DNA from 2 places in the Sphingobium xenophagum genome. Region 2 is predicted to be linked to the other one. Evidence: riboswitches for the same ligand, from Rfam matches in the RefSeq annotation. Region 2 holds a riboswitch; the other holds the start of a gene.
What was found. Region 2 has a riboswitch for thiamine pyrophosphate ahead of CJD35_RS17560 (TonB-dependent receptor). Riboswitches for the same ligand answer to the same signal wherever they lie in the genome.
Positions count from the first base shown of each region.

Region 1: it holds a riboswitch for thiamine pyrophosphate, as region 2 does, so the genes downstream of both, thiC (phosphomethylpyrimidine synthase ThiC) here and CJD35_RS17560 (TonB-dependent receptor) in region 2, are expected to answer to the same signal.

Region 1 covers NZ_CP022745.1:846,028-854,129, reverse strand. The annotation lists gene CJD35_RS04210 (transglutaminase family protein) at 1-705, opposite strand, end outside; gene CJD35_RS04205 (circularly permuted type 2 ATP-grasp protein) at 702-3,167, opposite strand; gene CJD35_RS04200 (transglutaminase family protein) at 3,178-6,537, opposite strand; TPP riboswitch at 6,675-6,784, shown strand; gene thiC (phosphomethylpyrimidine synthase ThiC) at 6,829-8,102, shown strand, end outside.
Region 2 covers NZ_CP022746.1:594,448-602,549, reverse strand. The annotation lists gene CJD35_RS17575 (aldehyde dehydrogenase) at 1-558, opposite strand, end outside; gene CJD35_RS17570 (MFS transporter) at 740-1,978, shown strand; gene CJD35_RS17565 (carbohydrate porin) at 1,975-3,150, opposite strand; TPP riboswitch at 3,341-3,468, shown strand; gene CJD35_RS17560 (TonB-dependent receptor) at 3,459-5,603, shown strand; gene tenA (thiaminase II) at 5,612-6,280, shown strand; gene CJD35_RS17550 (M3 family metallopeptidase) at 6,425-8,102, shown strand, end outside.

The DNA.
Region 1 (8,102 bases), on a different replicon from region 2:
GCACCACAGCATGACCCAGGCATGCATCGCGTCCGCGCCGATCAGCCGCGGGCGGCCGGGCGGCGGATCGGTGCGCAGATAGCCGCTGACATAGGCGGCGGGCAGCCCGGCCAGTCGCAGCGCGACCACCATGACATGGGCGAAATCCTGGCACACGCCATGGCGCGCGGCAAAGGCGTCGGCGACCGGCGTGCTGGCGTCGGTCGCGCCGGGATCATAGGCGAACTCGGCGCGAATACGCAGCGCCAGCGCCAGCGCGGCGGCGACCACTGGCCGGTCCGGGTCCAGCCCGTCGCCGACCCACGCGCCAACCTGCGGCAGCAGCGGCGCGCGGGTGGAGGCGTAGAGATAGAGGGCCGGGGCCGATGCGCTCATGTCGCGATCGGCCAGCGCGGCGTTCGCCACCGCGCCGATGGTGGGGTCATCGGGCTGGGGTTCGGGCGGGGCGCTGTCAGCCACGCCGACACGAAAACGGCTCTCGATCGTCAATTGCCGGATCGGGCTTTCGATCACCAGCCGGGCGACATGAACCGGCCAGGCGCCGGGCCGCGATTCGATGGTGGAGGGGGCGGGATCGACCGTCAGCGCATAGTCGGACGTCCATTGCCCGGCCCAGGGCGCGGGGCGCAGGCGCAGGTTGAACCGGGCCAGCCGCATCGGCGCGGCATAGCGCAATATGGTCTGGTGGCGGACATGGTAGATCATGACAGCAGGTCCGCTCCATCGGCCTTTTCCGCCTTGCGCACTTGCAGGAAATAGCGCTGGCCGATGGCGTCGGACAGGGCCAGCAGGCGGCTTTCGACGTCGTCTATGTCACCGATGGTCAGCATGTCGCCGGTCAGCGGGCTGAGCCGGGCGACCAGTGCATCGGCCAGGCGTCTGGGTTCCTCCGGCATGCCGTCCGCGCGCAGCGTCGGCAGGGCGGCGACATGGTCGGCCAGACGCTGCGCCTGATAGACGATGGCGCGCGGATTATACGGCTCCAGCGCGACAAGATCGCGCACCGGCGGCAGCGCCGGGCCGGTCAGATAGCGGGTACGATAGCTGATCTGGCTATCATTAAGGTCCAGCAGGACGGTCAGGTCGTCCGCGCTCGCGCCTTCGCCGCCGAACAGGCCAAGCAGGCGGCAGCCATTGATCGCCCGCTCCATCCGTCGGCCCATATCGTGAAAGCGCCAGCCATCGCTCCGGCCCATATTTTCCGCCGCCAGCCCCGACAGCGCCGAAATCCGCTCGATCATGCGCGACGATGCGTCGAGCAGCGTTTCGGTCACCGCGCCGTCAAATGTCGGCAGCGGCAGGCGAACGAGCCGCCAGAAGTCGCTTGCCAGCCGGTCGCGCAGCCCTTCGCCGATATTGCCGACGCTCGCCATCAGCGCCCGGACGCTACCCGATTGGCGCGCGTCGCCCAGCGCGGTCGCACAGATCGGGCCGATGGGGCCGCCGCCATCACGGGCGATCGCGCCCCACAGCACCAGTTGCCCGACCAGCCGGTTCATCGTCGGCGATGCAACCGACGGGCCAAGGTCGGCCTCTATCGATCCGCCGACGATGGCGCGGATCAGCCGCAGCGTCATTTCCGTCCGCTCGATATAGCGGCCCAGCCAATAGAGATTGTCCGCCGCCTTGGCCGGCAACATCCCGCCGATCCGCCGGATCGCGGGCGCGCCGCCGCCCAACAGGGTGTCGGGCGGCACGGCTACGCTATCGACCACGCACATGTCGGCGGACATGTCGCCCTTGCCCATCAGCGCGGCGCGGATGTCGCCATGGCCCGCCAGCCGCGCAAAGGCGCCGGGCATCACCCGCCACTGGCCCTGCGCGTCGCGCGCCACGAACACGCGCAGGGTGAAGGGCAGGGGGGTGAGGCGCCCGTCGACCACCGCCGGGGTGGTGGACAGCTTCACCAGTTCCTGCCCCACATAATCCATCGGCCGCCGCGCCATCGCTTCGGCCAGCATGGCGCGTTGCTTAACGTCCAGCGCCGATCCGGGGGTGAAGCGCGCATCGGGCAGGCCCGCCACATCCTGATCGAAGGCCGATCCGACGACCAGTTGATCCAGCCGGTCGCGCACATAGGCGCGCTCCCCGCTCTGCCCGCACCACCAGGTCGCGATATTGGGCAGGATCAGGTCCGCGCCCAGCAGCGCCTTGCTCAGTTGCGGCAGGAAGGCAGCAAAGGCGCGCGATTCGATCACGCCCGCGCCCGGCCAGTTGCTCAGCACCAATCCGCCGCGCGCGCAGGCGTCGAACAGGTCGGGCACGCCGATGCGCGACTTGCTGTCGAAGGCCAGCGGGTCCATGAAGCGGCTGTCCATCCAGCGCCACAAACCATCGATGCGCTTCAACCCCTGAATGGTGCGGACGAACAACTGCCCGTCCGTGACGATCAGATCGTCGCCCTCGACCAATAACAGGCCCAGATACCGGGCCAGATGCGCCTGTTCGGCATAGCTCTGGTTGAAACGACCGGGCGTCAGCAGACCGATGCGCGGGTCCGATCGTTCGCAATCGGCGGCCAGTCCCCGGCGCAGATCGTCGAAAAAGGGGGCCAGCCGCCGCGTGTTCATCGCACCCAGCAGGTCGCCGGTCGCGCGCGACCAGGCCAGGCGGTTTTCCAGCGCATAGCCAACGCCCACCGGCGTCCGTACCCGGTCGGCCAGCACGCGCCATTCGCCCGCCGGGCCGCGCCCGATGTCGGCGGCATAGAAATGCAGATGATGGCCGCGCGGGGGCGGGGTGCTGTTCATCACCCGCCAATAATGCGGGCTGCCGGTGATCACGCTGGCGGGCAGCTTGCCGTCGCGGACCAGCGACTGGCTCCCATAAATATCGCCGATCACCTGTTCCAGCAATTCGGCGCGCTGGGCCAGGCCCCGCTCGATATGCGCCCACTCGGCCGCATCGATCAGCATCGGGATCGGCCCCAATGGCCAGGATCGTTCCTGTTCGTCCCCGGTCAGGCGGAACGCCATGCCCAGGTCGATCGCCTGCCGCGCGACATTGTCCGCCAGCATGGCCGGGTCGCCCTGCGCCTGCGCCGACAGCCGGTCCAGCATCGTGCGCCAGCGTGTCTGCATGGCGGGCGATGCACCGGCGTACAGGTCGCCCGCCGGTGCATTGGCCAGATAGGCGTCGGCCCAGTTTGCATATATGGCGGTTTCCACCCGGTCGCCCTTACGCGCCCGGATGCCTGAAACGCAGGTCCAGCGTCATCGGAAATTCACCGGCCGGTTCGGCGGCGGGCATATCGACCGGGCCGGGGGTGTGGCCATGGTCCTGAAAACGCGCCTTGCGCCGCGCTTCGGCTTCATAACCGTTGATCGGCAGCGTGTCGTAATTGCGCCCGCCTGGATGCGCGACATGATAGACGCAGCCGCCCAGCGACCGGCCGCTCCAACTGTCCAGCACGTCGAAGGTCAGCGGCGCGTTGACGGGCAGGTTGGGGTGCATGCAATTGGCAGGTGCCCATGCCTTGTAGCGGACACCGCCAACCCCTTCGCCCGGCACCGACGTCGCCGTCATCGGCACCTGCCGGCCGTTGCACGCAACGATATGTCGCCCGGCCACCAGACCCGTGGCGCGGACCTGCAACCGCTCGGTCGAACTGTCGACATAGCGCACCGTGCCGCCGATCGCCCCGGTTTCGCCCAGCACGTTCCACGGTTCGAGCGCATGGCTGATTTCCAGCCCGACGCCGCCCGCGTCGACACTGCCGTGGATGGGGAAGCGGAACTGCCGCTGCGCCTCGAACCAGTTGGGATCGAAATCATAGCCCGCGCCGCGCAGGTCGGACAGGATTTCAAGGAAATCGGCCCAGACGAAATGGGGTAGCATGAAGCGATCGTGCAGCGTCGTCCCCCAGCGCACCAGATTGCCCTGCTGCGGCTGCCGCCAGAACCACGCCGCCAGCGCCCGGATCAGCAATTGCTGCGCCAGGCTCATCCGCGCTTCGGGCGGCATTTCAAAACCGCGAAACTCCAGCAGCCCCAATCGCCCGGTCGGACCATCGGGCGAGAACATCTTGTCGATGCAGATTTCGGTGCGGTGGGTGTTGCCCGTCACATCGACCAGCAGGTTGCGGAACAGCCGATCGACCAGCCAAGGGGCCGGGGGCGCGCCTTCCCCGGCAAAGGGGTTTGGCACCTGCGCCAGCGCGATCTCCAGTTCATACAGGCCATCATGCCGCGCCTCGTCGATGCGCGGCGCCTGGCTCGTCGGCCCGATGCACAGGCCCGAAAACAGGTAGGAAAGCGAAGGGTGCCGCTGCCAGTAGAGGACGAAGCTCTTGAGCAGGTCGGGCCGCCGGATGAACGGCGAATCGTTGAGCGTCGGCCCGCCCAGCACGATATGATTGCCCCCGCCGGTGCCGACCGACCGGCCATCGACCATGAACTTGTCGGCGGTCAGGTCGCATTCGCGGGCATAGGCGTATAGCTGTTCGGTGATCGCGACCGTTTCGTCCCAACTGGATGCGGGATGGACATTCACCTCGATCACGCCGGGGTCGGGCGTGGCTTTCAGCACCGCGATGCGCGGATCGGGCGGGGGCGAATAGCCCTCGATCCGCACCGGAATCCGCAGGGCCTCGGCTGCCGCCTCGACCTCTGCGATCAGCTCCAGATAATCTTCCAGCGCCTGCACCGGCGGCAGGAATACCGACAGATAATGGCCGCGCGGCTCCACCGTCACGGCGGTGCGGACCGCCCCTTCGATAATGACCTGTTCCACCCGGTCCTGCGCAGCGGCGCCGCCCTCTGGCCCCGCGACCCGCTGCGATTGCTGCGCGCGCACGTCCTCGACATCGGCCTGCTGCATCACCTGCGCCCGGAAATCGGGCAGGGGCTCGCGCGGCTCGCTAGTGTCGCGCGGGTGGATATAGGGATAGTCCGACGGCGGCACATAAGGCAGGGAGCCGAGCGGCAGGCGATACCCCAGCGCCGAATCCCCCGGCACCGCGAACAGCTTGCCGCGCCGCAATTGCCAGATTTCGCTTTGCCAGCGAGGCGTGCTCGCCTGCGACTGCCAGCGTTGCACCGGCAGGACATAGCCGATCGGCTGGTCCAGCCCACGCTCGAACGTCTTGACCATCCGCGCGCGCGCTTCGGGATCGCTGATCTTGGGGTCGTCGGTGGTGGCGTTGATCGGCAGTTCCGATTCCTTGATCGACCAGACCGCCGGATCTTCAAAGACTGCATGGGTATAGTCGTCGGAAAAGCCCATATGGGCCGCCATATGGCTCAGGAAAGCGCGGGCGTCGTCGGGCGTCACGGAGCGCGCGCCTGCCGGTGCATCATCGGGCGCGATCAGGCTTTCATCGTGCCAGATCGGCGTGCCGTCCGTCCGCCAATAGACGGCATAGGCCCAACGCGGCAGGCTTTCGCCCGGATACCATTTGCCCTGTCCATGATGCAGCAGGCCGCCCGGCGCGAACTGGCCGCGCAGCTTGCGGATCAGCCGGTCGGCATAGGCCGCCTTGGTCGGGCCGACCGCATCGCCATTCCATTCGCCCGCATCGCCGCCATCCACCGCCACGAAGGTCGGCTCGCCACCGATCGTCAGCCGCATGTCCTGCGCCTGCAAATCCGCGTCGACCTTTGCCCCCAGCGCCATCACCGCGTCCCATCGCTTGTCGGTGAAGGGCTTGGTGATCCGCACCGCCTCGGCAATGCGGCTGACGGTCATCGCGAAATCGAAATTGACCTCGGCGGGTTCGGCCATGCCGCTGATCGGCGCGGCGGACTTGTAATGCGGCGTCGCGCAGAGCGGGATATGCCCTTCGCCCGCGAACATGCCGCTGGTCGCGTCCAGCGCCACCCAGCCAGCGCCCGGCACATAGGCCTCCGCCCAGGCGTGCAGGTCGACGACATCCTGGCTGACCCCCTTTGGCCCCTCGATCGGCTCGACGTCCGCGACCAGCTGGATCGAATAGCCCGACACGAAGCGCGCGGCAAAGCCCAGCCGACGCAGCAATTGCACCAGCAGCCAGGCGGAATCGCGGCATGACCCGGTGCCGATCTCCAGCGTCTCCTCCGGCGTCTGGACGCCCGCTTCCATGCGGATGACATAGCCAACCTGCTGTTGCAGGCGGCGGTTCACCTCGACCAGGAAATCGACGGTGCGGCTTTCATGCCCGGCATATTGGTCCACCATCTTTTCGAACAGCGGCCCTTGCGGCTCGACATCGAAATAGGCGGCCAGATCGGTTTTCAGCTGCTCGTCATAGGCGAACGGATAATTTTCCGCGTACGGTTCCACGAAGAAATCGAACGGGTTGATGATGTCGAGATCGGCCAGCAGGTCGACCTCTATCGTGAAATGATCCACTGGCTCTGGAAAGACGATGCGCGCCAGCCAGTTGCCGTGCGGGTCCTGCTGCCAGTTCAGGAAATGCCCCGCCGGTTCGATTTTCAGCGCATAATTGGGCACTTTGGTCCGGCTGTGCGGCGCGGGGCGCAGGCGGATGACCTGAGGACCAAGCCGGATCGGGCGGCTGTAGCGATAGGCAGTGCGGTGGTGGAGCGCGGCTTTGAGCATGGCGGGATCAAACGCTACCCCCTGTTGCAATGCAATATGCAAATGGTTCGGGGGGCAAAGAATCTGCGCGGCTCCGGCCCGCCCCGGCGATGCAGCGACAAGTCACTGGACCCCGCCCGCCAAACCCACTACCCTTGCCGCCATCCCCGGGGGACCGTCCGCAGACGGTTGAGAGGCGGCTTTGTGGCCGCGACCCGCTGAACCTGATCCGGCTAACACCGGCGTAGGGAGGGTTAAGCGCGCACTCACACCGCCCGCATTCTCTCTCTTTCGCTGCAAGGAGAGTGACTTATGGCAGACGTCCCCGCCCGTACAGAGATGCCCGAAGCCGAAGGCTTCATCCGCCGGCAGGCGGCAATGAACGTCACCACTGGCGCTATCCGTGGATCGAAGAAAATCCATGTCGGCCCGCTCAACGTCGCGATGCGCGAAATCACGCTGGAACCGGGCAGCGGCGAGCCGCCGGTGCGAGTCTATGACACGTCCGGTCCTTACACTGATCCCAATGCGCAGATCGACATCATGGCGGGCCTGCCCCAATTGCGCCGCGACTGGATCATGGCGCGCGGCGATGTGGAGGATTATGATCCGCGCGCGGTAAAGCCCGAAGATAACGGCCTCAAAGGCCCGGATCGCTCCGGCGGCGTCGCCCAATTCCCCGGCCACCACCGCCGCCCGCTGCGCGCGCGGTCCGGCATGAACGTCAGCCAGATGCATTATGCCCGACGCGGCATCATCACGCCGGAAATGGAATATGTCGCGGAACGCGAAAATCTGGGCCGTGCGCGCCTCGCCGAATATATTCGCGACGGGCAGGATTGGGGCGCGGCCATCCCCGATTATGTGACGCCCGAATTCGTCCGTGACGAAGTCGCGCGCGGCCGGGCGATCATCCCCAGCAACATCAACCACCCCGAATCCGAACCGATGGCGATCGGCCGCAATTTCCTGGTCAAGATCAACGCCAATATCGGCAACTCAGCCGTCGCCAGCGACGTCGCCTCCGAAGTCGACAAGCTGGTCTGGTCGATCCGCTGGGGCGCGGACACGGTGATGGACCTGTCCACGGGCCGCAACATCCATGACACGCGCGAATGGATCATCCGCAACTCGCCCGTGCCGATCGGCACCGTCCCCATCTATCAGGCGCTCGAAAAGGTCGGCGGCGTGGCCGAGGAACTGACCTGGGATATCTTCCGCGACACGCTGATCGAGCAGGCCGAACAGGGCGTCGATTATTTCACCATCCATGCGGGCGTCCGCCTCGCCTATATCCCGATGACGGCGAAGCGCGTCACCGGCATCGTCTCGCGCGGCGGCTCGATCATGGCGAAATGGTGCCTCAGCCATCACAAGGAAAGCTTCCTCTACGAGCATTTCGACGAGATCACCGAAATCTGCAAAGCCTATGACATTGCCTACAGCCTGGGCGACGGCCTGCGCCCCGGATCGATCGCGGACGCCAATGACGAAGCGCAGTTTTCCGAGCTCTACACGCTGGGCGAACTCACCAAACGCGCCTGGGCGCAGGATGTGCAGGTGATGATCGAGGGGCCGGGCCATGT
Region 2 (8,102 bases):
CGGCGACGGCTTCATGATGACGGTGCAGCCTGCAACCATGGCATAGGCGACCTTGGACGACATGATGCCATAGGGCGCGTTCCAGGGCGCGATCGCGGCGACAACGCCAGCGGGTTCCTGCGCAACTATCGCCGTATGGACCTGGCTCGCCGGACGTTTTTCGACAAAGGGAAAGCTGTCGGCATAGCCTGCGATCGCCATGAATGTTGCGGTCGCACCGCCAGTCATGATTGGCGCAAAGCTGGCGAGGCCACCGACCTGCGCCGTCCAGGCGGCGGACAGTTCAGGCGCGCGCTTGCCCAATTCTTCACCCATCCGCCGCACGATCGCGCCACGCTCGGCAGGCGCCATGGTGGACCATGGGCCATCATCGAACGCCGTGCGGGCGGCAGCGACGGCGCGGTCCATGTCCGCTTCGGTCCCATCGACGACGCGGGCAATAACCGCCTCGCTGTTGGGCGAAACGATTTCGATCATCCGGTCAGCCGTCGATTCGACCCATGCGCCACCAATGAACAGCTTGTCGGGGTGGGCGATATGGATGTTGTCGGGAACCATGGTCTATCCTCTTCCTGGCTGGCGCACTACGCCTTTTCAGCGGCACACTATAACGGTCGTTATTATTATCGCAACCCGTTCGCTCGTTTTTTAGCGCTTGACAGGCTGGGGTGGCGCCAACCAATTATATCATTCGTTACGATAAGCGCTGCGCAATGCCCACAGAGAGGAACGCCGATCCATGACCCGTCCGCAGGACATGGGCATAACGCCATCTTTTACCCCGCGGCTGATCCTGTCATTGCTCCTGTGCGGGCTGGTCCTGTTCGTCGATGGCTATGATCTGGCGGCGATGCCGCTGGCGTTGCCCCATATCGCAAAGGCACTCGACATTCCGCCCGCCCGCTTCGGCTTTGCCCTTTCGGCGGTATTGCTGGGCCTGGGCGTCGGCGCGGTTTTGCTGGCGCCGCTGGGGGATCGCTTCGGCCGCCGCCGGATGATCACCCTCTCGGTCATCTGTATCGGCCTGTTGACCATGGCGACGGCCAGCGGAACGAACATCGCCAGCTTCATCATATGGCGCTTGCTGACTGGCTTGGCTCTGGGCGCATGCCTGCCCAACGTCACTGCGCTGGCCGCGATCTGGGCGCCGCCGGGGCGACGCGCAAGCACGTTGACGATCGTATCGCTCGGCATCTCCTTTGGCGCGATCGTCGCGGGCCTGATTGCGCCGCCGCTGATCGCGCTGGGCGGTTGGCGCGCGCTGTTCCTGTTGCCGGGCGCAGCGACATTGCTGCTTGCGCTCGCCCTGTTCCTGCTATTTCCCCCCGAAAAGAAAGCAGAGCCCGGAACTGACGCCCGCGCTGTCCGCCCACTTGCCCGCATATTGCGCAGGCCACTCCGATTCCCGACGATCGTTTTTGCATTACTCTATGGTATCAATGCTTTCGGCCTCTATCTTATCATCAGTTGGACGCCGACCCTGCTGCCGCAGGCGGGCTTCACGCTGGATCAGGCCGCACGATCGATCACCATCATCCAGTCGGGTGGACTGGTCATCGCTCTGGCGCTCGCCTGGCTGATTGATCGCAACCATGCCGTGCTGGCGCTGGCGGGTGCCTATGTCACGATCATCGCGGCTTTCGCCCTGCTGGCGATCCTGTCTACCGGGACTTTGTCGACCAACCTGCTGCTGCTGGTGGCGGGCGGCGGCATTGTCGGGGTCCATCTGTGCATCATGGCCGTCGTCACCGGCGTCTTTCCGCCCGATTGTCTGGCCACCGCCATTGGCTTTGGCGTCGCAGTCGCCCGTATCGGCGCCATAGGCGGGCCGCTGGCCGGTGGCTGGCTGATCGGCAACGGCGCGGGTCCGGGGTCCTTCTTCCTGTTCGCGATCCTGCCGATGGCGCTTTGCCTGCTGATCACATTCGCCCTGCCCGCCGCACGTCGCGCTGGCCAGTCCGGATGCGATCACCCCTAGTCGATCAGGCGCGAACCAATGGCAAAGCGCAGCCCGACGACCCAGGCGTCGCGGATGGTCGGGTCAGCGCCGGGATTGTGGACATATTGCAGGTTGGGCTGCACCGTGAGCCATGGCGACAGCGGCGCACGATAGGTGATTTCGGCGACCGATTCAGTGCGCTGCGCGGCACTGCTTCGGCGATAATCGGGGGATGTGGAGGCGGTCACCACCGCCAGACCAAATTCGTCCTCCGGCCGCCCGTTCACCGCGCCTGTCCATTTTACGCCCAGACTGGCGAACCGGTCGAACATATTGAACCGCCCGCTTGACGTCCCAAGCCGGAAGAAGCCGTCCACCTTCTCATCGCCATCGCTCATCAGCGGCATTTCCCCACGCAGATAGACCCCGGCATTGCCCCGCCCCATGCTTCCATCCCAGGCTTCGAACGTCGCTGTGTAGCGCCAATGCCCCAGCAACAGTCGCGCGCCGGCAATCGGCACGTCGAGTTCACCGATCAGCAGCGCGCCATCGCCGTTACCCAGTTTGATCGCGGTGCGGGCAGGATGGTCGGGATCGCCCGGTACCCCGTCCAATATCGCCGCGCGCACAGCCCAGCCCTCGGCCGGCTGCCATTCGACACGCGCGGCCAGCGATGTCGATGGGAAGATCGACGGACCATTGCGACCCGTCAGCGAAATATCGCTGCCGATCCCATGCGCGCTGCCGACGAAAACGCCAGCGGCATCGAGCGCATCAAATTCCGAGTTGAGATCATATAATCCTGCCTTCAGCGACAGGCCGGGCGCGATCGTCTGGTTGATCCAGGCTTCATATAGTCTGAACGCCCGCGTCCCCGTTTCGATATTGCTGACTGCGTGCACATCCCCCACCGCGTTGGAGATCGACGCGCCATTATTGTAGAGGCCATAGACATGCGCCTCGGCCCCGCGCCAACCGAGCGTCGCCTCCAGATCGGCCTCCAGCACTATGTCGAGATTATCGAGATAGCGCGCGCGCCGCTTCAATCCGCCCGCTACATTGGCCATCAGTTCGCCGGTATAGGTGACCTCCAGCAGCACCGGCCCCTGCGTCTCGTCAATCTCTCCCGCCGCATGGATGTGCGAATGGGGTCGCCGCGGCAACGCATCATCCGCCGCAGCGGCCAGCAACAGAAAGGGGGCGATCATCATGATGGTAAAAGGGCCGGTACGCAGGTCATAGCAACAGGAAGAATAAAGGTCGGGCTGCGGCGTCGATAACGGATGATCCTCGCCAGACGCCATAGTCGACTGAAAACCGACCCCATTTCAGCATGAATATGCGCCAGACCCTCAGCCATCGATTGACGCCCGGTGCAGGACGCCATAGGCGCACCGACAGTTTCAACCCACGGGGTGTCCTGGCGCTGTCAGGGCTGAGAGGCGGATCGGGCGCAGGGGGCGTCCAGTCTGCAAACCCGCGAACCTGATCCGGCTCACACCGGCGGAGGAATAGGGATATGCGTCTTTACGCCATTATGTCGCCTGCCATATCGATCGCACTGCTACTGGGTTCAGGCTACGCCCATGCGGACGACAGCATCGTCGTCACCGCGCGTGGTCGCGCAGAAGCCGAAATCCGGGTGCCCGACACGATCGCCGTCTATGGTCCCGCCGCCATCGCCGCGCAGCGCCTGACCACGATCGACGATTTCATCGCGGCAACGCCCGGCATCTTCATCATCAACGATCAGGATCCCGGCACCAACCTCATATCCGTGCGGGGCGTATCCACCAACCGCAGCCAATCGCCCTCTATCGCCTATATTGTCGACGGATTGGCGTTGCCCGATTCCGAACTCTTCACGTTGCGCCCCTATGATCTGGCGCGGGTCGAGATTTTGAAGGGGCCGCAGGGCGCCTTGTTCGGCCGGTCGGCATCGGGCGGGGCCATCGCCATGACGACCAACGATCCCGGCCCGGACTGGGGCGGCGAAGCAGCCGTCGGGATCGGCAACGGCCTGACCTGGACCGCCGATGGCGTGGTCAACGCCCCGGTGTCGCAACAGGTGCAATTGCGCCTGGCCGGTTCCTATCGCAACAGCGACGGCTTCATCCGCAACAGCTTTCTGGACAAGAAGGTCGATGGCAGCATCAGCCGCAATCTGCGCCTGAAGGCAAAGGTCGCGCTGAACGAAACCGCTACGTTCCGCTTTCGCCTGGGCTGGGCCAACGAAGAAGGCGGGGCGGCCTATATTTCATCGGGCAATGTTACTGGCCTTTATGGCGGGCGACTGTCGGGTGCGGCATTGACCGACCCGTTCGGGGATTTTGAAGGGCGGGCATCGCGTACATGGTGGGGCGCGCAGGCCAGCTATGAACAGGAAGCGGGTGACGGGCTGCTCTTCACATGGACTGGCGGCTATGACGATTATCATAAGGATTTCGTTGAAGAACTGGATTTTCGCAACGACAAGCCATTGACGCTGTTCGGCGCGCCATTATTCCCGGATGGTATTCAACCCATCTCCCAACCTGTTGATATAAAAGCCTGGACCAGCGAAACCCGTCTGACGTCGCGCGGCGATGGGCCGCTGCGCTGGCATGTCGGCCTGTTCTACCAACGGCTGGAGCGCGACCGGACCGATGATTTCGGGCCGCTGCTGTTCGGCAGCGAAGCGCTGCGCGCGGAAACCCGCTCCAGCCAGATCGGTGTTTTCGGGCAGGCGAGCTACGACATTGCGCCACAGGTCGAAGCCACATTGGCGCTGCGCTATGACCGCGACCGGCGCAAGGAAGATACGGTCGGTACTGCGAGTGGAACGACGGTCGCGCAACGTGCCCGGACGTTCGAGAAATGGCAGCCCAAACTGTCCCTCGCCTGGCGCCCGACCGATCATCTGACCGCCTATGTCACTGGCGCGATCGGTTTCAAGGCGGGCGGCTTCAACCCCCTGCCCGGCCCGACCGATGTATGGCAGGCCGTGTTCCCGGCCGAAACCACCCGCTCGGTCGAGGCGGGCGTCAAGGGTGAGAGCGCGGATGGGCGTATTCGCCTGTCGCTCGCGGGCTTCATCACTGACTATGACAACTTCCAGAACACCGTGTTCCTTGGCAATTCGGTCGTCCTGTCGGTGCCACAGGTCGATGTCCACGGGATCGAAGCGTCGGCGCAGGCGGCGCTGGGCGCGGGCTTCAGCCTGGATGGTGGGCTGGCCTGGACCCACAGCCGCACCAGCACCTATTTCACGCCCAACCCCACGCCAGAACCAGGTGAACCCGCTATCCTGAACATGAGCGGCAAGCGCACCCCCAACGCGCCCGACTGGACCATCAACAGCGGCATTGGCTGGCAGGGTGCGGCCGGACCTGCGACTGTCAATGTTCGGCTTAGTGTCGCCTATGTCTCACGCGTCGATTTCGAGATCGACAATATCCTTCATTCACCTGGCTACACCTCGGTTGATGGGCGTATAGGCGTCAGCCACGGGGCATGGACGTTCGACCTTTGGGCCAAGAACCTGCTCGACAAACGCTGGGCGATCTCGGCTTTTGGCCAGCAGCAATTGCCGCTACTGCTGGGCCTTGGCCCTGATGGACCGTTCGACAGTTTCACCATCAACACCGGCCGCCAATTTGGCGCCAGCGCATCCGTGCGCTTTTGACGAAGGACATGGCGATGGGCTTTTGCGATCAGATCTGGGCAGACGTCGCCCCGTTGCGGCAGGCTATCCTGGCCCATCCATTCCTGACCGCGCTGGCAGACGGAACATTGCCACGCGATAGCTTCCAACATTATATCGTGCAGGACAGCCTCTATCTGGCTGAATATGCCCGCACATTGGCGATCGCCGCGGCCCGCGCGCCCAGTGCCGCAGGGCGGCTGGAATTTTCCGACGGCGCGAAAGTTGCGGTGCAGGTTGAAGAAGCGCTGCATCAGGCCTTCTTCGCTCAGTTCGGCGTCAGCGCAACCACAGCGCAGGGTGCCGAGCCAACCCCCTCCTGCCTTGGCTACACCAGCTATCTCGCCAGCCTGGCCGCGACCCGCAGCTATGAGGAATTGGTCGCTGGCATCCTGCCCTGTTTCTGGGTCTATTGGGAAGTCGGCTGCGCCATCAAGCCACGCGCCGTCAGTCCCAACCCCTATGCGCCATGGATCGAAACCTATGCCGATCCCGGGTTTGGCGCGGCGACCGACCGGGTTCGCGCGCTGGTGGACGAAGCGGCCGCCGCCACGACTCCGGCGGTGCGCGACGCCATGGCCCGCGCCTTCCGCAACGCGACCCGTTATGAGTGGATGTTCTGGGATTCGGCCTGGCGCCTGGAAAGCTGGCCGGTCTGATCCGCCAATAGTCCGCTGGCCCAAGCGGGGGGAGCATGGCCATTCTGGCGTCCGGCATGTTGCGGCGGATGGACTGGGCGTTCGCCTCGATCAAGCGAGTGGATGCGGGCAGACAGGGCATATTGCCCTGTGTAAAGAAGCGTCATGACACAGACGAACCCCCTGCTCGATTCCGGCCTGCTCCCGCGTTTTGGCGACATTCGGCCCGACCACATCCTGCCCGCCGTCGAAACGGCGATTGCCGATCATCGCGCGGCGATGCGGCGCTGTGCCAGCGCGCAAGGCTATGATGCGATATTTCTGGCCAAGGATCGCGCCGATGCCGCCCTGTCGCGGGTATGGCAGACCGTGTCCCATCTGGTCGGGGTCGCGAACACGCCCGAACTGCGCGCGGCGCATGGCGACGCGCAGCCGATGATCGACAGCTATTTTGCCGAAGTCGGGCAAGATCGCGCGCTCTATGACGCGCTGGCCGCCATCCCGCGCGACGGGCTGGACGAAGCGCAGGCACGCGCGCTAGCGCTGACATTGCAAGGGTTTGAGCTGTCTGGCGTGGGCCTGGACGGCGCGGAGCGGGAGGCCTTTGCCGCCAACAGCGTGGCACAGGGACGTTTGGCGACCGAATTTGCCAATGCGGTCATGGACGCGACCGAAGCCTGGACGCTGCACGTCACCGACCCCGCCCGACTGGCAGGCGTGCCGGAAAGCGACCGCAACGCCATGGCCCGCACGGCGGAGGAGAAGGGCCTGGATGGCTGGCTGATCGATCTTCACGCGCCGTCGGTGCGCGCGATTACCGGCTTTGCCGACGATCGCGATCTACGGCACACCGTTTATGAGGCCTATGGCACCCGCGCCTCCGATCAGGGGCCTCATGCCGGGCAGTTCGACAATAGCGACCGGATTACACAGTTGCTGGCGTTGCGGCAGGCGGCGGCGGGGCTGTTGGGCTATGCCGACCCTGTCGCCTTGTCGCTCTCCACCAAAATGGCGCGCGATGGTGAAGAAGTCGATGCATTTCTGGTCGATCTTGCCCGACGCGCCCGCCCACATGCGGAGCGGGAACTGGCCGAACTGGCGAAATTCGCGCAGGCGCAACTGGGTATCGACCGGTTGGAGCCTTGGGATATAGCCTATGCGACCGAGCGAATGCGGCGCGCGGTCCATGCCCTGGACGAGGCGGAAATTCGCGCACATCTGCCGCTCGCGCGCATATTGGACGGCCTCTTTGCGCTGGTCACCGAACTGTACGGGGTGGACATCCGACCGGCCGACGGCGCGCCGGTCTGGCATGAGGATGTGCGCTATTTCACCGTGCATGATGCCGATGGCGCACCGATAGCCGCGCTCTATTGCGATCTGTTCGCTCGCGCTGGCAAGCGCGGCGGAGCATGGATGGACGTGTGTCGCCCACGCTTGCGCGAAGCCGAGACGGTGCACATTCCCATCGCCTATCTGGTGTGCAATTTCGCCAGCGGCAGCGCGGATCGCCCGGCGCATCTGACCCATCAGGAAATGGTGACCCTGTTCCACGAAATGGGCCATTGCCTCCATCATCTGCTGACGCAGGTGGATGTGCCATCTGTCGGTGGCATATCCGGCGTCGAATGGGACGCGGTGGAACTGCCCAGCCAGTTCATGGAGAATTTCGCCTGGGAACCCGCGATGTTGCGGCGCGTGTCCGCGCATGAGGAAAGCGGCCGTCCACTGGACGAAGCCATGATCGCAAGGATGCTGGCGGCGCGGCGTTTCATGGGCGCGGTGGCGCTGCTGCGGCAGGTCGAATTTGCCCTGTTCGATCTGCGCCTGCACCAGTCGGCAG